Gluconacetobacter diazotrophicus PA1 5: one gene and its partner. The protein of the gene in region 1 interacts with the protein of each later gene in a pairwise test. Links are inferred from orthologs where the notes say so. Each region holds a gene or a part of one and is shown on either strand. Other genes may lie near its edges.

Region 1 (11,877 bases):
CCTGATCACCATCGGCAAGGGCCACACCGTGCGCATCACCGCGATGGAGCGGCTGGAATCCCTGGCCAGCGGCAATAGCTGAGAGGCTGCCTCTGAACGGCTGGTCCGGGCGCCTGCGGCTTTCCGCTATTCGGTTTCCTGTTCCCGCCGGGGAATGATCGCGGACTGTACGGTGCGTGCGCGGGTCGGGCCGCCGACAACGTGGCCGATCGGGGTCAGGACATCGACATGGTCGCAGATGATCTTGAACACCGCCAGCATCGGCACCGACAGGAACGCCCCCCACACGCCCCACAGCCAGTCCCAGAACATCAGCGAGCCCATGACCAGCACCGGATTGAGGGTGAAGCGCCGGGCCAGCACCATCGGCGTGATCGTCTCGCCTTCCATCAGGTGGATGCACAGATACACCGTGGGCGGCAGCAGCGCCTGCAGGGCCGACGGAAAGACGAACAGGCTGACGACGAAATAGATCACGATGCCGGTCAGCGGCCCGATGATGGGAATATAGTTCAGCAGGAAGGCCAGGACCCCCCACAGCAGCGGGTTCGGCATGCCGAACACCCAGCATTGCAGCATGTTCGCCAGGCCGACCAGCACGTTGATGATCGTGATGGTGGTCAGATAGAGCGAGACATTGCGTTCGATCTGATAGGCGATCTGCACCGCGCGGCGCTTGTCGGCGAAGGTCGGCATGATCTCGACGAACCGGCGCAGCAGGCTGTCGCCCTGCGCCAGCAGGAAGAACAGCATCAGCATCATGGTGAAGAGCTGGCCCACGAAGGCACGCGTGCCCAGCAGCACGCTGGAGCCGAACGTGCCCAGCCCGCCGCCCGGCGACGACGAGGGCGCCAGCAGCACCACCTGACCGCCGCCACCGCCCCCTTGCCGTCCGCTGACGACGGACAGGAAATTCTCGATCCGGTCATTGGCCGCCTGGATCATCTGGATCGGGCGGTGCAGGACGGCCAGGTGCGTCTGGAGGGCGGCCATGGTCTGCGGCGCGCGCGCGATCCAGCCGGCGGCGGGTACCGAGATCGCGGTGCCGATCGCGCCCACCACCCCGAACACGCCCAGGATCAGCACCAGCGCCGACAGCGTCTTGGGCAGGTGCAGCCGCGTATGCAGCACCCGCATCGGCGCCGACAGCAGCAGGTTGACCACCAGCGCCAGCACGATCGGCAGGATGATCGCCGCCGCGAAATACAGCGTGTAGAAGACCGCCAGGACCGTGAGGATCAGCAGGCAGATGGTCTGGGGATCGAAGCGGCTGCGACGCACGACCTCGGCCGCGCGCTGCTGCTGATGTGCCTCGAACATGTCGGCATCGTCCAGATCGGGTACAGGCGGCATGGCCCAGTCTCGCCCACGGCAGTCGGGTCGCCGGATGGTCCCGGCGCCGTCGGTTTGGGCGTAGTCCGCCGCCACCCCGGGCGCAAGGCACAAGTCGCGGCGGCATCGGTGCCACGCGTTGCGCGCAACCGACGAGGGAAATCCCCGCCCTCTCGCCCATGACGGCGATTTGGCTTGAAACCGGCCGCGAACGGGTTTCAGATCTCCGATGAATGCGGGGTTTCCCGCCTTCATCAGCCAGAAGACGGAGGATATGATGGCCTGGACTGCACCCAAGATCACCGAGGTTCCGCTGGGCGCGGAAATCAACAGCTACGTCTGCGGCCAGAAGAAATAAGCCGCATCGCGCCGCCTGCCTCGCGCGGGCGGCGCTTTTTCCCTGGCGGGGCCTTCCCCCTTGGTCCACCCCATGAGGGGTCTTCGACCGCGTCGCGATATGCTCTGGACTTCTCCGCCATGATCGACCTCATCGTTCTCGGCGCCGCGGCGGGCGGCGGTTTCCCACAATGGAATTCCAACGCCCCGGCATGCCGGCGCGCCCGGGCGGACGATCCGGCGGCGCCGTCCCGCACCCAGGCTTCGATCGCCGTCAGCGGGGACGGCGCGCACTGGTTCGTCGTCAACGCCTCGCCCGACCTGCGGGCGCAGATCGGCCAGACCCCGGCGCTGCATCCAAGGCACGGCCTGCGCTCGACCCCCATTGCCGGCGTGATCCTGACCGGAGGCGAGGTCGATACCGTCACCGGGCTGCTGACCCTGCGCGAACGCCAGCCCTTCACCCTGCTGGCGACGCCGCCGGTGCTGGACCTGCTGGACGCCAATCCGATTTTCGAGGCGCTGGACCGCAGCATCGTCCCGCGCGTGCCCCTGGCGCTGGACCAGCCCTTCGCCCTGGCGCTGCCCGACGGCACGCCCGCCGGGCTGACGATCACCCCCTTCGCGGTTCCGGGCAAGGTGCCGCTCTATGCCGAGAGCGGGCCCGATCCCGCCGCCATCGTCGAGAACGGCGAGACGATCGGGCTGGCGATGACCGACGGCGTGCGCCACGCCTATTTCATTCCCGGCTGCGCGCGCATGACCGGCCCCCTGCGGGCGCGCCTGCGCGGCGCGGACCTGGTCTTCTTCGACGGCACGCTGTGGACCGATGACGAGATGCTGCGCGCCGGCGTGGGACAGAAGACCGGACAGCGCATGGGCCATATGTCGGTCAGCGGTGACGGCGGGACCATCGATGCGTTCGCGGACCTCGACGTCCGGCGCAAGGTGCTGATCCATATCAACAATTCCAATCCCCTCCTGCTGGCCGACAGCCCGGAGCGCCAGGTCGCGCACCAGGCGGGGTGGGAGGTTTCATTCGACGGCATGAGGATCACGACATGACTGGCTCGCCCCTGTCCCCGCCCCTGTCCCCGGACGAACTGGAGGCGGCGTTGCGGGCCATCGGTGCCGCGCGCTATCACAACCTGCATCCTTTCCACCGCGCCCTGCATGACGGCAGGCTGAACCGCGCGCAGGTGCAGGCCTGGGCGCTGAACCGCTATTATTACCAGAGCCGCATCCCGGCCAAGGACGCCACCCTGCTGGCGCGGCTGCCGACGGCGGAACTGCGCCGGGAATGGCGGCGGCGGCTGGTGGACCATGACGGCGACGCGCCGGGCACCGGCGGCGTGGCCCGCTGGCTGAAGCTGACCGACGGGCTGGGGCTGGAACGTGCCGAAGTCGAATCGCTGAAGGGGCTGCTGCCCGCCACCCGCTTCGCGGTCGACGCCTATGTCGACTTCGTGCGCGACCGCTCGATACTGGAAGCGATCGCCTCCTCGCTGACCGAACTGTTCTCGCCCACCATCATCAGCGAGCGCGTGGCGGGCATGCTGCGCCACTATGATTTCGTGACGCCGGAGACCCTGGCCTATTTCCAGCCCCGGCTGACCCAGGCGCCCCGCGATTCCGATTTCGCCCTGGCCTATGTCCGCGACCATGCCCGCACGGTGCAGGAGCAGCAGGCCGTGCTGGACGCGCTGACCTTCAAATGCGACGTACTGTGGTCCATGCTGGATGCGCTGGATTACGCCTATGTCTCGCCCGGGCGCATCCCGCCCGGCGCCTTCCGGCCCCTGCCGGCGTGACCGACGCGCCCCCCCGGGATCGGAATGCCGAGCAGGCGGTGATGCGCTTCATGCGCGGCACGCGCCTGCAGCATGACCGGGTGCGCGACCAGTGGGTGATCCAGGCACCGGAGCGCGCCTTCATCGCCGATCCGGTGGCGACCGAAATCCTGCGCCTGGTGGACGGGCAGCGGCCGGTGTCCGCCATCATCGACGATCTGGCCGCCCGGTTCGATGCGCCCCGTCCCGTCATCGCCCGCGACGTGCTGGCGCTGATCGCCGAGTTGACCGACCGGCAGGTGCTGACCACATGACGGCCATGCCTGCCGCCGCCCGCCCTGCCGTTCCCCCGCCGATGAGCCTGCTGGCCGAGCTGACGCATCGCTGTCCGCTGCAATGCCCGTACTGCTCGAACCCGCTGGCACTGGATGGGCGCGAGGGCGAGCTTTCGACCGCCGAGTGGCGTCGCGTCCTGGACCAGGCGGCGGAACTGGGCGTGCTGCAGGTGCATTTTTCGGGCGGCGAGCCGATGGCGCGCGCCGACCTGCCGGACCTGGTGCGTCATGCCGCCGGGCGCGGGCTGTATACCAACCTGATCACATCCGGCGTTCTGCTGACCGAAGCGACGTTCCGTGCGCTGGCCGACGCGGGACTGGACCATGTCCAGCTTTCGTTCCAGGACGTCGATGCCGCGCCGGCCGAGACGATCGGCGGCATGAAAGGCGCGCAGGCGAAGAAGCTGGCCGCCGCGCGCATCGTCGTGGCGGACGGCATGCCGCTGACGCTGAATTTCGTCATCCATCGCGGCAATGCCGCGCGCATTCCCCGCATGCTGGACCTGGCGGTGACGCTGGGCGCCCGGCGGGTGGAAATCGCGCATACGCAATATTACGGCTGGGGGCTGGTAAACCGGGGCGCCCTGATGCCCACCCGCGCGCAGTTGGACGAGGCCACCCGCGCGGTCGAGGATGCGCGGGCGCGGCTGGGCCCGGCGCTGGCCATTGATTATGTCACCCCGGATTACTATGCCGACCAGCCCAAGCCGTGCATGGGCGGGTGGGGGCGACGCTTCGTCAATGTCTCGCCCGCCGGGCGGGTCCTGCCCTGCCATGCCGCCGAGACGATCAAGGGCGTGCCCATGCCCGACATCCGCGCTGCCGGCCTGGGCGAGATCTGGGCCGACGCGCCGCTGTTCCGCCTGTTCCGCGGCACGGACTGGATGCCCGAACCCTGTCGCGGCTGCGACCTGCGCGAGCAGGACTGGGGCGGCTGCCGCTGCCAGGCGCTGGCCCTGCTGGGCGACGCGGCGGCGACCGATCCGGTCTGCGCCAGATCACCGGCCCATGCGCGGATCACCGAAATCCTGGACAGCCTGCCGGACACCCCGCCGCAGCTGGTCTATCGCCGCTTCGGCAATACCCCGGTCTGATATCGTCTTCTGTCTTCCGAAAAGGAACAGAAACCATTCCCGTCAAAGGTTACAGGACACCCGCCCCCCAATGAAGCGCGGCGCGCCGGGAATATAGAGATAGGTCGTCGTCGCCTGACCGCCCGAGGTGTAATACTGCCGGTTCAGGATGTTCGACGCATAGAGCGTGACCTGCCAGCGGTCCGAGGCCGGGCGGAGCGTCACATGCGCGCCCAGCAGGAAATAGGGCGGCAGGCGGTAGAACCCCGTTCCGCCCGGTGTCATGGCCTGGGCGCCGCGATAGACCCAGTTGGGCCCGAATTCCACGGCGTAGCGCGGGTTGACGGCCTGGCGCCAGTCGAGCTGGCCGTTGAGCGTCAGTTTCGGCTGGCCGTTATCCACGCCCGAGAAATTGTCGTTGATCGCCTTCCACACGCCATGCTGCGCGTAATAGGCGTTCGTCTTGGCGCGATTGACGGTCGGGAAGTCCTGGAACGTGCCGCGCTGCCAGCCGAAATTCTGCGTGACGAACACATGGCGGAGCGGGTGCAGGTCGATCGTCCCCTCGAACCCCCAGCTTTCGGATTTCGGCACATTGGTCAGTTGGCTCAACGGCCCGTAATCGGGGATCAGGATCGTACCGAGGATCTGCTGGTTATGGAAATCGTTGTAGAAGGCGGCGGCATTGATCCGCAGCACGTTGGGAATCGGGTCGCTTTTCAGCCCCAGTTCATAGGTCAGCACGCTCTCGGGCTTGAACGGCGCGAGCTGCGCCTGGACCTGGGTGTTGTTGGCCGTGAAGCCGCCGGGTTTGAAGCCCTTGCTCATCTTGTAATAGAGCAGGACGCTCTTCGTCGCCTGCCACGATACGCCGACCTGGCCCGCGAACTGCGCCGCCGCCGTGCTCTCGCCGTGGAAATCCAGCGTGCGGCCGCCATAGATCCGCGACGTCAGCCCGGTGATCGCGCGGTCGTCGATTTCGTGCAGAAGCCCGGTGAACAGCGTCACGTTCCCCGGCAGGCGGTAGCTGACATGGCCGAATTCCGAGGTCGCTTCCTGGTTCAGGCCGAAACTGGAATCCTGCATGTAGCCGCGCGCCGGCAGGTAGTCCGTATAGTCGAAATAGAAGCTCTGGTTCATGCGCGAACGCTGGTAATAGGCACCCAGCACCCATTGCAGCCGGTCCTGGGCGTTCGTGTTCGACAGGCGCAGTTCCTGCGTGAAACTGTTGGCGGCGATCGTGCGGTAGGCGTCCGCCTGGGCGGCGGCGGTGGCGTCCTGGTCGGTATACTCGCCCTCGCGCTCGGTCTCGAAGGCGCTGACCGAGGTCAGGGTCACGGGGCCGAAATCATGCGCGACATGCAGGTCGGCGCCCCAGAACCAGTTGTCCTCGCTGGGCTTCAGCCCGGCATTGCGCCCGATCAGGTTCGTGAAGGCGTTCTTCGCCGACCATTCCGTCTGCGTCCAGCCCACGGCTGGGATCGGCGTGGAGCCGATCAGGCGGGCGATCGGGACGCCGCCCACCACCTCGCTCTCGTCACGCACCACGTGGCCGGACAGCAGAACCGTGGTGCGGGAATCCGGCGTCCATTTCAGCTTGGCGCGCAGGGCCCAGCTATCGGCGTCGCCCAGATGGGCGCCATTCAGCGGATCGGTCTGCCAGCCGCCGCCCTGGTTCACCTGCGCGGCGACACGGAAGCTGAACCCCCGCGCGATCGGGCCGGAGACATAGGCCTCGCTGCGGCTGCGGGCGTAGGAGGCCATGTCCTGGCTGGCGCCGAAATGGAAACTGTCGGTCGGGTCGTTGGTGCGCAGCTTCACCTCGCCGCCGGTGGTCGACTGGCCGTGCTCGGTGCCGACCGGGCCGGGGGTGACGGTCACGTCCGCCATGTCGAACATCAGCCCGGACGCCATGGTCGAATAGGGATAGGCCACATCGTCCACATAGGTCACGACCGGGCCCATGTTGTTCTGGGTAAAGTCGTTGAAGCCCAGGCCGCGCAGGTAGAAATTGGTCGAGGCCGTGCCGTTGATGCTCTGCACCGTCAGGTTCGGCGCCACATATTCCAGGCCGCGCAGGTCCACCACCCCCCGCTCGGTCAGCCGCTCGGCGGATACCCGCGTGTCGGAATCCGGCAGATGCTGGATCCGGCAGATGCTGGGCGCTGGCGTGGGTGAAGGCGCGGCGGATGCCGCTGGCCTCGATCAGTTCCGGCGCGGGCAGGGCCTTGCGCGGCGCGGGTTTGGCCGTCGCCTTGGTGTCCGGCTTCGCGGGGTCGGCCAAGGCGGGCGCGCAAGCCAGCACTATGGCGGAGGCTCCAGCCATCATCTGACGCGTTGCGCAGGAGATTCGTTCTTTCCTGAAAAAAAGAACCGACAGACTTCTGTTCATTTGGGGGCTGTGTGCGGGGACATTCGGGGTCTTTACCCCACGACGCGCGGCAGCGTCACCACAAAGCGCGCACCCACCACGCGGCCGTCCGTTCCCACCCTGTTTTCGGCGCGGATGGTACCCTTCAGGGCCTCGACGATCTGGCGGCTGATGGACAGGCCCAGCCCGGAATGCTGGCCGAAATTCTCGGTGGTCGGCCGTTCGGAATAGAAACGGTCGAAGATGCTGTTCAGCTTGGCGGCGGGAATGCCCGGGCCCTCGTCCGCCACCGCGATGTCCACCATGCCCCCGGCGGCGGGCACGGCGCTGAGCGTGATGCGCCCGTCGGGCGGCGAGAACGAGATCGCGTTGCCGATCAGGTTGCGCAGCACCTGGACCAGACGGTCCTCGACCGCCTGCACCGTCAGCGACCGGTCGGCGGCCGTGACGCTGATCGCCAGGATCGGCTGGCCGGGTGCGCGCGTGGCCTGATGGATTTCCGCCAGCACCGACAGGATCGGCACCACCCCCACCGGTTCGGTGCGCGTCCGCGACAGTTCGGCATCGACACGGCTGGCGTCCGAAATGTCGGTGATCAGCCGGTCCAGCCGGCGCACGTCGTCATTGATGATGGACAGCAGCCGCCGCTGGCGGTTCAAATCCTCGATCCGCACCAGGGTTTCGATCGCCGAGCGGATGGACGACAGCGGGTTCTTGATCTCGTGGCTGACATCGGCGGCGAACCGCTCGATCGCATCCATGCGCGCCCACAGGGCGCGGGCGCTGTCCTGCAGGGCGCGCGCGACCTCGCCGATTTCGTCGCGCCGTGCCAGCAGGCGCGGCGGCACCGTGTCGGACCGGCCGTGGGATTCGCGGATGACGTGGGCCGACGCCGCCAGCCGCAGCAGCGGCCGCGCGATGGTCAGCGACAGGTACCACGACAGCAGCACGGTGATGGCCAGCGCGATCAGCACCAGCGACAGGATCGACGAGCGCACCGCGAACAGCGAGCGATCGACATCGCGGGCCTGGCGCGTCAACTGGATGATGCCGATGGTCTGCCCGTCATGCATCACCGGTTCGGCCACCGTGACGATCAGGTGGCGGTTGGCGGTCCGGCGGATATAGGGGGGCATTTCCGGCGTCGACTGCCCGTCGGCCCCCATGACCGGCTGGACGCTGGGATCGGTATCCGGCGTATCCAGCGTCACGATCCGCGCACCCGACAGCGTCGGCAGCAGCGACAGCAGGCGGTCATAGAACCGTTCGGCGAAGCCGGCATTCGCCATGGCCCCGGCGGCGCGGTCGTCGCCGTCATCGGCCGCGACGGGCGAGGGCAGGGGCTGGCTTTCGATCTGTCCGCGCGTGCCGCGATGCAGGACCGCGGCCTGTTCCACCCGGCTGTCGGCCACAAGCTGGCCGTCGGGTGCGAACAGGCGGGCATGGGCGGCGGGGCTGGGCTCGGTCAGGCGCAGCAGCAGCGGCCGCGCCAGCGGGGCGTCCAGGATCGGGTCGCTGCCCCGGCCGGACACCACGGCGCTCTGCCCCAGCGCGCCGGCATAGATGCGCGCCTGTTCGCGCAGGGCGGTGACCTCGGCCTCCAGCAGGCTGTTCTGGAACTGGTTCAGATACAGCAGCGTCAGGGCCAGCAGCATCAGCGGCAGGGCGTTGACCAGCAAAATCCGCCGCATCAGCGGCGAGACGAGGCGCGTGCGGTATTCGTGATAGGCCGACGCCGCGTCGTGGGTGCGGATTTCGGCAGCCGGCGCCAGCAGTCCGCGAACCCAGGCAACAGGATCGGGCAGGGGCAGGACCCTGTTGCCGATGCGCAACCTTATTCCTCCTTGTAGCGGTAGCCGATCCCGTACAGCGTCTCGATCTGGTTGAAATCGTCGTCCACCTGGCGGAACTTCTTGCGCACGCGCTTGATGTGGCTGTCGATGGTGCGGTCATCGACATAGATATTCTCGCCATAGGCAGCATCGATCAGCTGGTCGCGGGACTTGACCAGGCCCGGCCGCGCCGCCAGCGCCTTGACCAGCAGGAATTCCGTGACCGTCAGCTGGATGTCCTTGCCGCGCCACAGGCACTGGTGGCGGGTTTCGTCCAGCGACAGGTCGCCGCGCACCAGGCTGCCGGCGGCCGCCTGACCGCCCGGCTCGCCCCGGGTGGCCTCGTTCCGGCGCAGCAGGGCGCGGATGCGCTCCAGCAGCAGCCGCTGCGAGAACGGCTTGGTGATGTAATCGTCCGCGCCCAGGCGCAGGCCCATCAACTGGTCCACCTCCTCGTCCTTCGAGGACAGGAAGATGACCGGCAGGTGCGAGCGGGTGCGCAGGCGCTGCAGCAGTTCCATCCCGTCCATGCGCGGCATCTTGATGTCCAGCACCGCCAGGTCGACCGGGCGGGTCATCAATCCGTGCAGCGCGCTTTCGCCGTCGGTATAGGTGCGGACGTTGAAGCCCTCGGCCTCCAGCGTCATCTGGACCGACGTCAGGATATTCCGGTCGTCATCCACCAGGGCGATCGTATGTTTCGTCGGCTCCATCGCGGCGTTTCTCGCTCCTTGCCTGGCCGGGGGCGGCCTTCGCCCCAGCATAGCGCCAGCCGGATCACGCTGTCATGGCCGCAGCCCATGACCATCCATCCATGTTCCGGCCGGGACCGCGTCCCGTTCCACCCGCATGGCGGGGGAAACCCGCACAAACGTCATATCGGCGATGGCCGTGACGCCTTGTCCAACGGCGCGCGCTCACCTACTTCAAAGGGCATGAGCCACGATACAGACCCCACCCCCGTCGCCGACTCTCCGAGCGGAGAGGCCGGCATGTCCCCTCCCGGCCCGTCGTCCGGCCACGACCAGGATACGGCCCACGCCGGGGCGAGTGATCCGGCCGGTGCCGGCCACCCGCGCATCCAGGAGCTGGAAGCCGCGCTGGAGGAAATGCGCGAGAAATGGCTGCGCTCGGAAGCCGAGATGCAGAACCTGCGCACGCGCACCAAGCGCGAGCTGGAGGACGCGCGGCAATATGCGACGCAGAAATTCGCCCGCGACGTGGTCGAGGCCGCCGAGAACCTGAAGCGCGCGCTGGCCAGCCTGCCGCACGCGACCGAAGGCGAGGACAGGCTGATCGCCCGCATGCGCGAGGGGATCGAGAGCACCGAGCGTTCGTTCATGGGCATCCTGGAACGCCATGGCATTTCCGCCGCCGACCCGGCCGGCACGCCGTTCGACGCCAACCACCACCAGGCGATGGCCGAGCAGCATAGCGACGAACACCCCCACGGCACCGTGATCCAGGCCTGGACGCCCGCCTGGACGCTGCATGGCCGCCTGCTGAAGCCCGCGATGGTCGTCGTGTCCAAGGGCGCGGCGGCAGGGACCCAGCCGGCCGCCGCCCAGGCAACGGAATCCGGGACGTACAGCGACCCGACATACGGCAACAAGGCCGACGGCTGACCCGGCGACCGCCGGAACGTGCCCGCCCGCCCCTGTTCCGCAGGATGGCCCCTTGAAACGAACGCCGGGGCTGAATACATGCGAAACAGGTTCGGCGATGTGGGCGGATGTGGTGAAACAGTCCGCGCGACCCGCCAGAACGACAAGAGTTCTAGGGTCCCTTCCGGTGCTTCGGGCCGGTCCGGACCGCTGACAGGAGAAGATATATGAGCAAGGTTATCGGTATCGACCTCGGCACGACCAACTCGTGCGTCGCCATCCGCGAAGGGGACGAAACCCGCGTCATCGAGAACAGCGAAGGCGCGCGCACGACCCCGTCGATGGTCGCCTTCGCCGACAACGGCGAAATGCTGGTCGGCCAGTCCGCCAAGCGCCAGGCCGTCACCAACCCCGCCAACACGCTGTATGCCGTCAAGCGCCTGATCGGCCGTCGCTATGACGACCCGACGGTGACCAAGGACAAGGCGCTGGTCCCCTATTCGATCGTCGCGGGTGACAACGGCGACGCGTGGGTCGAGGCGCAGGGCAAGAAATACGCGCCGTCGCAGATCGCCGCCTTCGTGCTGGGCAAGATGAAGGAAACCGCCGAGGCCTATCTGGGCGAGCCGGTGTCGCAGGCCGTCATCACGGTTCCGGCCTACTTCAACGACGCGCAGCGCCAGGCGACCAAGGATGCCGGCCGCATCGCCGGCCTGGAAGTCCTGCGCATCATCAACGAGCCGACGGCCGCGGCCCTGGCCTATGGCCTGCAGAAGAAGAACGGCGGCACCATCGCGGTCTATGACCTGGGCGGCGGCACGTTCGACGTGTCGATCCTGGAGATCTCGGACGGCGTGATCGAGGTGAAGTCCACCAACGGCGACACGTTCCTGGGCGGCGAGGATTTCGACGCGCGGGTCATCAGCTATCTGGCCGACGAGTTCAAGCGCGAGCAGGGCATCGACCTGCGCGCCGACAAGCTGGCGCTGCAGCGCCTGAAGGAAGCGGCGGAAAAGGCGAAGATCGAGCTGTCCTCCTCGAAGGAGACCGAGATCAACCTGCCCTTCATCACCGCCGACGCCTCGGGCCCGAAGCATCTGGTGCTGAAGCTGAGCCGCGCGAAGCTGGAAAGCCTGGTCGACGACCTGATCCAGCGCACGATGGAGCCCTGCCGCGCCGCCCTGAAGGACGCGTCGGTCTCGGC
Region 2 (11,714 bases), 600 kb from region 1 along the record:
GCGATCAGCAGCAATTTGGGCGACAGGTAGCCGCGGCTGCCGATGCGGACCGGGTCGTAGAAGAACAGCGCCACCCCACTGACCATCGCCACGCCGAACATCCAGTGGACCCATGGCATGATCAGCCGGGATACCGCGCCCAGCGTGGCCTGTCCGTTGCGGCGGAACAGGGCGAAGTCGAAGATCATCTCTATGCCGAAGAAGCCGGACATGCTCAGGATGTGGACGATCCGGACCAGATAATGCACCGGCTGCATCCAGTAATGGTACATCCGGCTGTCGAGTGCCGTCAGCACGGAGTAGGGCAGGCGCATGAAGGCAAAGGGATGATACATCGGTGTCTTCCGAATGGACGAATCTGTTCCGCATAGCATGTTGAGTTGACAATGCGAACCAGTCGCGTTAGCCGCAGATCATATTTTCCCGATGGATCCGCCCATGCGTGCCGTGCCGTCCCTGATCCTGCCGCTGTGCCTGTTCGTATGCCTGGCCCGGCCGGCGGCGGCGCAGGACCCGTACCGCCTGGTCCTGAAGGACCATCATTTCACGCCGGACCATCTGGACGTTCCCGCCGGCCAGCGATTCCTGATCACCCTGTCCAACCAGGACGACACGGTGGACGAATTCGAAAGCTACGACATGAAGTTCGAGAAGATCGTCGTCCAGGGCGGCACGATCACGGTTCATGCCGGCCCGCTGCATCCCGGGACCTACAAGTTCTTCGACGACTACCACCCGGACAGTGCCGTGGGTACCGTCACGGCGCAAGAGGGACACTGACATGCTGGGCAGTCTGCTGATCGTCTTTCGCGAGGTGATGGAAGCCGGGCTGATCGTCGGCATCGTGCTGGCCGCCACGCGCGGGATCGCCGGGCGCGGGCTGTGGGTGGCGGGCGGCATCGGGGCGGGCGTGCTGGGGGCGGCCGTCGTCGCCGCGTTCGCCGGGGCGCTGTCGCAGTCGCTGTCCGGCAACGGGCAGGATGTGTTCTCGGCGTCGATCCTCTGCCTGGCGGTGCTGATGCTGGGCTGGCACATCGTGTGGATGGCGCGGCACGGGCGCGAAATGGCGCGCGACATGCAGGCGGTCGGCGCGGCGGTGGCCCGCGGCACGCGCTCGCTGCCGGCGCTGGCGGTCGTCGTGGCCGTGGCGGTCCTGCGCGAGGGGGTGGAGGTCGTGCTGTTCCTGTACGGGATCGCGGTTTCCACCGGGGCGGGCCTGGTGCCGATGCTGACCGGCGGCCTGCTGGGCGTGGCCGGCGGCTGCGCCCTGTCCTGGGCGCTGTATCGGGGGCTGGTGGTGATTCCGCTGCGGCACCTGTTCAGCGTCACCGGCTGGCTGGTGTCGATTCTGGCCGCCGGCATGGCCAGCCAGGCCGCCGCCCTGCTGGCGAATGACGACCTGATTCCGGCCATGGGCTACGATATCTGGGATTCGTCATGGCTGTTGTCCGACGGCAGCATGGCGGGGCGTGCCGCCAAGGCGCTGATGGGCTACTCGGATCGTCCGACCGGCGTGCAGATCGTGGCATGGCTGGTGACTTTGCTGGTACTGGTCGTGGCGGGGCACAGGATGCGCCGCCAGCCTGCCCGTGCGTGACCGTTCAGGAATGGAAAAGATGACTGCCAGATTTCTTGCCGCTTCCGCCCTTGCCGTCACGTTGCTGGGGGTGGCCGCGCCCGCCCTGGCGCGGGAATATCCGATCGGCGGCCCGGTCTATGCCCATGACATGGAAATCGCCGCCAATTACCTGGTGGGGATCGAGGTCGCGCCGATGATGGCGGGCATGCCCACCGGGCCCGATTCCATTCACCTGGAAACCGACATCCACGCGACGGCCGACAATGTCTGGGGCTTCCCCGACGGGGGCTGGGTGCCGTACCTGACCGTCACCTACACGCTGACGCGGGCCGGCAGCCCTTGGAAGCAAACGGGCACGCTGCACGCCATGACCGCCAAGGACGGCCCGCATTATGCCGACAACGTCCGCATGGACGGCCCCGGCACCTATACGGTCGTCTTCCGCTACGGCTCGCCGGAGGCGAACGGCTTCATGCACCACGTGGACCAGGAAACCGGCACCCCGGGATTCTGGGCCCCGTTCGCCGAATCCTTTACCTTCGCCTACCCCCAGAAATAGGACCCGGCTGCCCTAGCCGGGGGTGGCGCCCCGGGCGGGGCCCGAGAGATGCAGCGTGATGCGCATCGCCTCGGCGGCCAGGCGGGCGCCGCGGGTCGTGGTGGCCAGGTCGATATCGACCAGGTTGTTGTTTTCCAGCAGCTTGCCGCCGCGTCCCAGGCCCATCGTCGCTTCGCCCTGCACGGCCCAGTAGGTGCCCTCGAAATCCCGCAGCCGCGTCAGGTTGCGCACGGTTCCGTGGCCCTCGATGTGCGAGAAGCCCACCCCGACCAAGCCGCCGCCCTTCAGGGTGAAATCATAGGTCTGGCCACCATAGACCAGGCGTCCCGTCCCCCAGGCATAACCCGCGCCGACATCGATCTCCTTCATCGAGAACGTGATCTGCCCGGTGGCGGCTGCCGCGGCCGCCTCGTTCGGGGTCATGCGCGCGGGCGCCGTGGCCATGGCGGGAATCGCGCCCGGAACGGTGGTGGACGGCGGCGCGGCCCGGGCCGGCGCATCAGCCGCGAGAACGCCCCAGATCGCGGCAACGGGGGCCACGGCAAGGGCCCCCAGCGTCAATCTGGCGGACAGGATCTGCTTCACTTCATCCTCCTTGACGCATGCCTGGCTGGCCCGTCGTCCCTACTCAAGCCCGGCGCGACGGATTTTACAACGTGCCAGTTGGCGGCGTGGGGTCCCGTGATGCGGTACGGTGCAGGAATCCGGCCAGTCCGGCATCGATGGCGCGCTGGAAAGCCGCCAGAGTTTCGGCGCCGACATAATGTTCCATGCCCTCGGCATCGATGCGCGCGGTGTCGGCACTGATCCCCAGCGCGCGCAGGAACGCCTCGACCACGCGGTGGCGGGCGCGGCTGTCCTCGGCCATCTTCTGCCCGGACTCGGTCAGGAAGATGCCGCGATAGGGACGGCGCGTCACCAGCCCGTCGCCGGTCAGCCGGCGCAGCATCTTGGCGACGGTCGGCTGCGACACCCCCAGCCGGCAGGCGATATCGACCTGCCTCGTCTCACGCCCCTCGGCCAGCAGGTCGTCGATCAGTTCGACATAATCCTCGACCAGCGCCGTGCGCCGTGCCTCGCGCGCCTGGCGGAAGCCTTCGGACTGGATGTCGGGATCAGGCATGGGCGCGACCGGCCTGCGCGCCGCGCGTGCGTTCTTCACCTGCCGGAACTCCCCATCTGCTCGTCATCGCGCCCGCAGGCGCCGGACCTGCTTCAGCAGGACATCTATACCGCAACCGCACCGGCCTCAATTCCGGTCCGGGGCGACGGGCGGGCATGCAAACCGACGTGAGCATATACCAAATGGCCTGCGCCACATCATATAGCTTATTGCATATTCTCATCCTCCGCCCCTACGCTGGACGGGCTTCCTCCCCCTTGGTGTGCCGCCCGATGCCCGATCCATTCGCCAGCCTGGCCGAAGCCCATGCCTCGGTCCACGTTCCGCCCGGCGCCACCGGCTGGCGGCGGCTGATGGCCTTCGCCGGGCCGGGATACATGGTATCGGTCGGCTATATGGACCCGGGCAACTGGGCCACGGACCTGGCGGGCGGGTCGGCGTTCGGATACCGGCTGCTGTCGGTCATCATGCTGTCGAACCTGATGGCCATCCTGCTGCAGGCCCTGTCGGCCCGGCTGGGGATCGCCACCGGGCGGGACCTGGCGCAGGCGTGCCGCGACCGGTTCCCGATGCCGGTCACCATCGCGCTCTGGCTGGCGTGCGAGGCCGCGATCATCGCCTGCGACCTGGCGGAGGTCATCGGCACCGCGATCGCGCTGCAATTGCTGTTCGGCCTCCCGCTGCTGCCGGGCGCCATCCTCACCGGCCTGGACGCCGCCCTGGTGCTGATGCTGATGAACCGCGGATTCCGCGTGCTGGAGGCCTTCGTGATCGGCCTGCTGGTCATCATCGCCGCGTGCTTCCTGGTCCAGATCCTCGCGGCGGCCCCGCCCGTGGCGGCGGTCCTGCGTGGCCTGGTTCCGACGCCCGCCCTGCTGACCGACCCGGCCATGCTGTATGTCGCCATCGGCATCATCGGGGCGACGGTCATGCCGCATAACCTGTACCTCCATTCCTCGATCGTGCAGACGCGGGCCTATGACCGGTCCGAGGCCGGGCGCCGCGACGCGATCCGCTGGGCCACCTGGGACAGCACGCTGGCGCTGATGATGGCGCTTTTCATCAATGCCGCGATCCTGATCGTCGCCAGTGCCGCCTTCCATGGCAGCGGGCATCGCGACGTGGCCGATATCGGGCAGGCCTATCGCCTGATCTCGCCGCTGCTGGGGCTGGGCGTGGCCTCGACGCTGTTCGCCGTGGCGCTGCTGGCGGCGGGGATGAATTCGACCGTCACCGGCACCCTGGCCGGCCAGATCGTGATGGAGGGATTCCTGCATGTGCGCCTGCCGCACTGGGCGCGGCGGCTGCTGACCCGGGGACTGGCCATCGTGCCGGTGGTGGTGGTCACGGCGCTGTACGGCGCGGCGGGCACGAACCGGCTGCTGGTGTTCAGCCAGGTGGTGCTGTCGATGCAATTGCCCTTCGCCGTCATTCCGCTGGTCTGGTTCGTCGCCGATCGGCGGATGATGGGCTCCTTCGCCATCTCGCGCGGGTTCGCGGCCCTGTCATGGCTGGTCGCCCTGGTCATCCTGGCGCTGAACGGCAAGCTGCTGTGGGACATGGCGACGGGCTGATCCGATGCCGGATGCTTCCTTGTCCGCGACGCTCAGCGTGGCCGCGCTGGCGGCGGTGATCGAATGGCGCGTCGGCTATCCCGCCCCGGTCTTCGCATGGATCGGCCACCCGGTGATGTGGATCGGCGCGCTGATCGGCCGGCTGGACCGCCTGGGCAATCGGCCCGGCTGGTCGTCGCCCGGCTGCCGGGCGGCGGGGTTCGCGGCCCTGGCGATCGTGGTCGCGGTGCCGGTCGGCCTGGCCTGTGGGGCGGTATGGCTGATGGACCGCGTGCTGCCGCGCGGCCTTGCGATCCTGCTGCAGGCGGTGGCCGCCGGCACCCTGGTCGCCCAGCGCTCGCTGCACGACCATGTGGCCGACGTGGGCACGGGGTTGCGCGGGGGCGGGCTGGCGGGTGGCCGGGCGGCGGTGGGACGCATCGTGGGGCGCGACACGGCGGGGCTGGACCGCGCGGGCATCGTGCGGGCCGCGATCGAAAGCCTGGCGGAAAATTTCTCGGACGGCGTGGTGGCGCCGCTGCTCTGGACGGCGCTGCTGGGCCTGCCGGGCGCGGTCTTCTACAAGGCCGTCAATACCGCCGACAGCATGATCGGGCACCTGACGCCCCGCCACGCCGCCTTCGGCTTCGCCGCCGCGCGGCTGGACGACGGGATCAACCTGCCGGCTTCGCGCCTGTCGGCGCTGTGGATTTTCCTGGCGGCGCCGCGCGCGCGGCGGGGGGCCGTCTGGCGGGCCCTTCGGGACGACGCGCGGCACCATCGCTCGCCCAATGCCGGCTGGCCCGAAGCCGCGATGGCCGGCGCGCTGGGGCTGCGCCTGGCCGGTCCGCGCCTCTATGGCGGCGTGCGGGTGCAGGATGCCTGGATGGGCGACGGCACGCCGGATGCGGATATCGGCCATCTGGACCGTGCGCTGGTCCTCTATCGCCGGGCCTGCCTGATCGAACGGATCGTCATCGTGGCCCTGGCGGTGTACATAACGGTCCTGTGATGACCGAACCCGATCCCCGCCCCGCGTTTTCCGACGATTTCCGCGCCCAGCTCGACCGCCTGTTCGTCTGGCGGCGCGACGTGCGGCATTTCCGGACCGACCCGGTGGACCCTGCCGTGCTGGACGGCCTGCTGGCCACCGCCTGCCTGGCGCCCTCGGTGGGGCTGAGCGAACCCTGGCGCTTCATGCGGGTCGATTCCCCCGCGCGCCGGGCGGCGGTCCGGGCGGAATTCGCGCGCTGCAACGCCGACGCGCTGGCGGCGCGCACCGAGGAAGATGCCGCCCGCTACGCCACGCTGAAACTGGCCGGGCTGGATCGCGCCCCGCACCATGTCGCGGTCTTCTGCGACGCCGACCCGGCGCAGGGCAGGGGCCTGGGCCGGCTGACGATGCCCCAGACCACGGTCTGGTCCGCCGTCATGGCCGTCCATACGTTCTGGCTGGCCGCCACGGCGGCGGGCCTGGGGGTGGGGTGGGTGTCGATCCTGGACCCGCAGCAGATCGCCCGCATCGTGGATGCCGATCCGCGCTGGACGTTCCTGGCCTATCTCTGCGTCGGCTACGCGCAGGACCCGTCGGACAGTCCCGAACTGGAGCGGCGGGGCTGGGAACGGCGCGACCCCGCGCGGCGGGCCTGGATCGTCCGGTAAATCAAAGCGGATCGTACCCGGGGCGCTTGTACAGCGTGCCCGGGCCGCCGAGGATATCGGGCTTGTAGACCGCCTCGACCCAGTCCTCCGGCGTGATTTCCTCGATGGAGACCGAAACCGCGCGCTCCGCACAGGGCGCGCTGGCCATGACGGCCTGGGCGACGGCTTCCGCGATCGTTTCCTTCTGATGTTCCGACTTTCCCGGCTGAAGCTTGATGATCACATGCGGCATCGGCCTGTTCCTCTCTCTTTTCGTTTGCATCCAAGGTATCGAGTTCGCGGAAATCGTAATATCCGGTCGCCGGAATCCTTCGCGCGATCCTATTGAAACGTCGACGGTATCATTGATTCTGGAACTTGACTGGTCCCGGGTTGTTATAATCAGGCAGGCAGGGCGACAGAGCAGCGATCACATCTGCGATATGCTCGTTATTTTTTATCCGTCGTCCGCTCTCGGAGACAAATATGGCGGATATCGTTTATCGTAATGGCATTCTTTTCGATGGATCCGGAGGTGCTCCCCTGATTTCCGACGTGGCCGTAACCGGTGACAGGATCACCGCGATCGGGCCAGGCCTGGCGACGGACGAAGGGACGACCGAGATTGACTGTCGGGGTCTATGGCTGATGCCGGGGCTGCTCGACATCCACACGCATCTCGACCTGGAGGTCGAACTGTCCCCCGAACTCCCCGAAGTGGTGCGCCATGGTACCACGACGGTCGTGATGGGCAACTGCTCCATCGGGGTGATATACGGCCATCAGCGGCGCGACGGCGAGGACCCGATCGTGGATTGCTTCGCGCGCGTCGAGAACATGCCGAAAACCGTTCTGGGCCGGGTTGCGGATACCTGCACATGGACAGATTCGGCGGGTTATCTCGATCATCTGGAAAGCCTTCCGCTCGGCCCCAATGTGGTGCCGTTGATCCCGCATTCCATGCTTCGGATCGAAGTCATGGGACTGAACCAGTCCGTGGGCCGTCGGCCCACCCGGCAGGAACTTTCCCGCATGGAGCGGCTGCTGGACCTGGGAATGTCCCAGGGCTATGCGGGATTTTCGACCGACGCGCTGCCGTTCCATTTCCTTGCCAACGCGCCGAACAAGAAGAAAAAGATCCCGACGCAATATGCCGGGTTCAAGGAATTGTCCCGGCTTACGTCGGTCGTGCGCCGCTATGGCCGGGTCTGGCAGGCGACACCGTCCAAGGACAATATCCCGGCTGTCGTGCGCAGTTTCCTGCTGACCAGCGGGCGTCTTTACGGCCGGCCGCTCAAGACGACCGTGCTGGCGGCGCTTGACCTGCGGACCAACCGGTCGGCCGTGTCGCTCTGCCTGCTCCTGTCCGCGATCCTGAATTCCAGGCTGCTGGGCGGGGTATTCCGTTTTCAGGCCCTGTCGTCGTCCTTCCGGATCTGGAGTGACGGCGCCATCAACCCGATCGCGGACGAGATTCCGGAATTGAGGGCCCTCAACGAGCTGGAACTCGCCGACCGCCAGGGCCGTGCCCGTATCCTGAACGATCCCGCCTGGATCGAAGCGTTCCGGAAGATGTGGGTGAAGGGAAAAAAGGGCTGGTCGCTGGCCCGGCTGATGCGGCGGCTCCGTCTGGAGGACGTCGTCCTGACCCGGCGGCTGGAAGACATGGTCGTGGCCGAATGCCCGCTTCCCCACTGGGCCGGCGAAACCTTGGCGGCCCCCTGTCGCAGGCTTCGAACCGCCCAGGCATCCAAGGGTCGACGGGGGGCGGCCAATGACGCCGAGGCGGCATTCTTCGCGGGATTTCCAGATCCGATCCAGGATGACGCGGACTTCCTTCTGCATCTTCTGCGGGAATGGGATACGGATTTGCGGTGGGAAACGACCATCGCCAATCGCGATGAAGCGACGGTCAGGAAACTCCTGTTCCACGACCAGACGCTGCCCGGTTTCAACGACAGCGGCGCGCACCTGGCCAATATCGCGTTCTATGACGGCAACCTGCGGACGCTGAAAATGGCGCAGCGGGAGGGGTTGCAGCGGGTTTCCCTGGCCGTCCATCGGCTGACCGGGCTTCCGGCGGAATTCTTCGGGATCAAGGCGGGGCGGGTGCGTGTGGGCGCACAGGCGGATCTCTGCGTCGTCGATCCCGTGGCGCTCCAAAAATGGAATCCGGAAAGCACCTATCACTTCATCGACCGTCGGCAGTTCGGATGCAGGCAGGTCGTCAATCGCCCGCAGGGTGTGGTGCGGAACGTGATGATCGCCGGCAGGATGGCCTGGGCGGATGACCGATATGCGCCCGAGTTCGGCCAGCATGCGTACGGGCGCGTCGTAAGGGCGAAGGACCATGCGCGGGAGTGCGATCCCGTGTGACTCAACCTACCGGGTTCGGCGTTCCCGGCGGCTCCTGGCCGATAAGCTTCAGCAGGGCCTCGGCGGCCGGGCTGCGATAGCGCTCCTTATGTCGCAACCCGTAGAACGACCGCGCGCCCAGCGCCTGCGGCACGGCGTGCACCGTGCCGGCCTGTAACGCCGGGGCCACGACCAGCGAGGACAGGGCCCCGATCCCGGCCCCCGCTTCGATCGCCGTCCGCACGCTTTCGTTGGAGGGCAGGACAAGACTGATGGTCAGGTCTTCGGGTTCGATCCCGAGGTGACGGAGGTGCTGCTCCAGCGTCGAGCGCGTACCCGATCCGGGCTCCCGCATCACCCAGCGGGCGGCCCGTAGCCATGCCCGGTCGACCGTCCGGGGCAGGCACGGATCGGCCTGGATGATGGTCAGGCGATCTTCCCCCAGCGGCCATTGCGCCAGTGCGGGGTCGTCGACGATCGCCTCGACGATGCCCAGTTCGACCTCTCCGTCCCTGACCCTGGCGGCTGCGTCTTCGGTATTGCTGATCGCCAGGTCGATCGTAATCCCTGGATATTGCTTGCGAAACGATACCAGGATGGGGGGCAGCCAATACGCGGCGATGGTCTGGCTGGCCACGACACGCAATGTGCCGCGCTTCAGGCCGCTGAAATCGTCCAGCACGTTTTCGGCCGCCACGGCCCGGGCCAGGACAGCACGGGCCTCGGGCAGGAACAGCCGGCCGGCGTCCGTCAGGCGAATGCCCCGGCCGACACGGTGGAAGAGCTTCACGCCATGCCGTTCTTCCAGCGTCGCGATGGCGGCCGATACGGCGGACTGGGTCACGTTCAGGGCGCGGCTGGCGGCGGTGACGTGTTCCCGTTCCGCGACGGCGATAAAGAGGCGGAGTTGTTCCAGGGTCATGCCCGCCGGATATCACAACCAATCATGATTTCCGATCGGAATCAGAAAAATTATGAGTTGGAGTGATGAGATGGCTGCCTCCTAGTCTTCGTGGCGAAGGAAAGGGCGGTGACATGATGCTTTATTCCGGCGTGTCCTGGCGGCGGCGAGCCAGCCGTTTTCTGGCGTGCCGCATGCCGGGCGTCCTGCTCTGCCTCGCGATATCGGGCCTTGCCTCCCTGCTCGCATGGGCCGAGGGAAGCCTGTTGGGAAAAGCGTGGCTGGAACCCATGAATCTCGCCCTTCTTGTCGGCGTGTGCATCCGGACCGTTTACGAGCCGGGTCGTTTATGGGTTCCGGGCATTCGTTACTGTTCCAGGACCCTTCTCAATATCGCCATAGCTTGCTTGGGTGCGTCCTTCAGCATTGGTGCCGTGCTTTCCGCCGGTCCATGGCTTCTGGCGGGTGTCGCGGGGATCGTGGCGTTCAGCCTGGCCTTTACCTGCTGCGTCGGGCGGGTAGCGGGGCTGCCGGTTTCCCAGACTCTTCTAGTCGCCTGCGGCAATTCCATCTGCGGCAATTCCGCGATCATGGCGGCGGCCCCCGTGATCCATGCCCGGGACGAAGACGTTGGCGCAACCATCGCATTCACGGCGGCCGGCGGCCTTGTGATTGTCCTGGGGCTGCCGCTTCTGGCGCCGGTCCTGAACGTCAGCGATGCCGCGCGCGGCGCCCTCGCGGGCCTGACGGTGTATGCCGTGCCGCAGGTGATCGCGGCCTCCTCGCCCTTCGGCCTGGCGGCCGTCCATATGGGCACCCTCGTCAAACTGATGCGGGTGCTCATGCTCGGTCCCGTCTGCGTCGTTCTGTCGTGGCTCTCCTCCGGGTTCGACGGCGGGCCCCGGCGAAGAACACGGCTGGTCCCCTGGTACATTACCGGCTTCCTGATCATGATGGCCGGCCGATCCTTCGATATGATTCCGCATGGGATCGTCGCCCCCCTCAATGTCGCCGCCACGGTGCTGACCATTCTCGCCATGGCGGCCCTGGGTCTCAGTATCGATCTTCGTTCGGTCATGCGGGCGGGTCAGCCGTTGATCCTGACCGTGGCGCTGTCCCTGTGCGGTCTGGTCGGCGCCAGCGTGATACTGGTCCGGGTCATGCCCGGGGGATGACCGGAGGGGTCTCTTTGCGACGGTTTCCGGCTTGCCGTGCCCCAGTCGCGGCAGGCATGATCGCCGTCATGCGCCGTCTTCTGCCGATCCTCGCCCTGCTGCTGCCGAATGTGGCGATCGCGGCGCCCAGCCCTTCCGAGATCGTGGCCCATGCGCCGGGCACGGCCTGGGCCGACGTGCCGGCGGACCGGCTTCTGGTGATGACGCTGGGCGATGGCGCGCAAATCGTGATCGAACTCGCGCCGCAGTTCGCGCCGGTCCATACCGGCAATATCGTGCATCTGGCGCGCGCGCATGCGTGGGATGGCGGGGCCGTCATCCGTGTGCAGGACAATTACGTCGTGCAATGGGCCCCCCGCGATGAAAAGGCGAAACCGCCCGTGGACTTTGTCGCGCATCCGCCGGCGGAATACGATCGCAACCGCCAGGGAATTGCCATTCGCCCACTCGGTTTTTCCGATCCGTATGCACCGGCCACCGGGTTCGCCGCAGGATGGCCGGTGGGGACGGACGGGAACCGTGTCTGGCTTGCGCACTGCTATGGCATGATCGGTGTGGCGCGCGACATGCCGCCCGATACCGGCGATGGGCAGGAACTGTATGCGGTCAACGGCGAGGCACCGCGCCAGCTTGATCGCAATCTGGCCGTCGTGGGCCGCGTCCTGACGGGCATGGAACATCTGGGCGCATTGCCGCGCGGGACGGCGGCCTTGGGATTTTATGCCGACAAGGCGCAGGATATTGCAATTCGCAGCATCTCGCTTGCCGTTGACCTGCCCCGCGCGCAGCAGCCGCGTCTTCAGGTGATGCGCACCGACGATGCGGCTT

Evidence for each region.
Region 2: the proteins of GDI_RS05995 (region 1) and GDI_RS03095 interact in binary tests that used the Escherichia coli proteins (3 or more experiments, as listed by UniProt). The link is inferred for Gluconacetobacter diazotrophicus PA1 5 from one-to-one orthologs.

What each region holds. Positions count from the first base shown.
Region 1 is NC_010125.1:1,258,722-1,270,598, reverse strand. What follows is about bases 8,879-11,877. They hold GDI_RS05995 (nucleotide exchange factor GrpE), read left to right. Parts: upstream 8,879-10,061; coding sequence 10,062-10,694; downstream 10,695-11,877. Other genes in these bases: dnaK (molecular chaperone DnaK), read left to right, coding at 10,901-11,877; GDI_RS06000 (response regulator transcription factor), read right to left, coding at 9,072-9,782; GDI_RS06005 (stimulus-sensing domain-containing protein), read right to left, coding at 8,879-8,928. Also shown: GDI_RS06045 (Crp/Fnr family transcriptional regulator), read left to right, coding at 1-82; GDI_RS06040 (AI-2E family transporter), read right to left, coding at 127-1,353; pyrroloquinoline quinone precursor peptide PqqA, read left to right, coding at 1,610-1,690; pyrroloquinoline quinone biosynthesis protein PqqB, read left to right, coding at 1,810-2,733; pyrroloquinoline-quinone synthase PqqC, read left to right, coding at 2,730-3,479; pyrroloquinoline quinone biosynthesis peptide chaperone PqqD, read left to right, coding at 3,476-3,772; pyrroloquinoline quinone biosynthesis protein PqqE, read left to right, coding at 3,769-4,887; GDI_RS06010 (TonB-dependent receptor), read right to left, coding at 4,930-6,954; more of GDI_RS06005, read right to left, coding at 7,291-8,878. UniProt on the Escherichia coli protein: Participates actively in the response to hyperosmotic and heat shock by preventing the aggregation of stress-denatured proteins, in association with DnaK and GrpE. It is the nucleotide exchange factor for DnaK and may function as a thermosensor.
Region 2 is NC_010125.1:659,048-670,761, forward strand. Bases 2,849-5,684 are described here. They hold GDI_RS03095 (Nramp family divalent metal transporter), read left to right. Parts: upstream 2,849-3,533; coding sequence 3,534-4,835; downstream 4,836-5,684. Other genes in these bases: mntR (manganese-binding transcriptional regulator MntR), read right to left, coding at 2,849-3,300; cbiB (adenosylcobinamide-phosphate synthase CbiB), read left to right, coding at 4,840-5,684. Also shown: GDI_RS03065 (hypothetical protein), read right to left, coding at 1-335; GDI_RS03070 (cupredoxin domain-containing protein), read left to right, coding at 439-780; GDI_RS03075 (FTR1 family iron permease), read left to right, coding at 782-1,597; GDI_RS03080 (iron transporter), read left to right, coding at 1,617-2,138; GDI_RS03085 (hypothetical protein), read right to left, coding at 2,151-2,723; more of mntR, read right to left, coding at 2,788-2,848; more of cbiB, read left to right, coding at 5,685-5,826; bluB (5,6-dimethylbenzimidazole synthase), read left to right, coding at 5,826-6,476; GDI_RS03110 (tautomerase family protein), read right to left, coding at 6,478-6,708; GDI_RS03115 (N-acyl-D-amino-acid deacylase family protein), read left to right, coding at 6,942-8,831; GDI_RS03120 (LysR family transcriptional regulator), read right to left, coding at 8,833-9,732; GDI_RS03125 (YeiH family protein), read left to right, coding at 9,846-10,886; GDI_RS03130 (peptidylprolyl isomerase), read left to right, coding at 10,955-11,714. UniProt on the Escherichia coli protein: H(+)-stimulated, divalent metal cation uptake system. Involved in manganese and iron uptake. Can also transport cadmium, cobalt, zinc and to a lesser extent nickel and copper. Involved in response to reactive oxygen.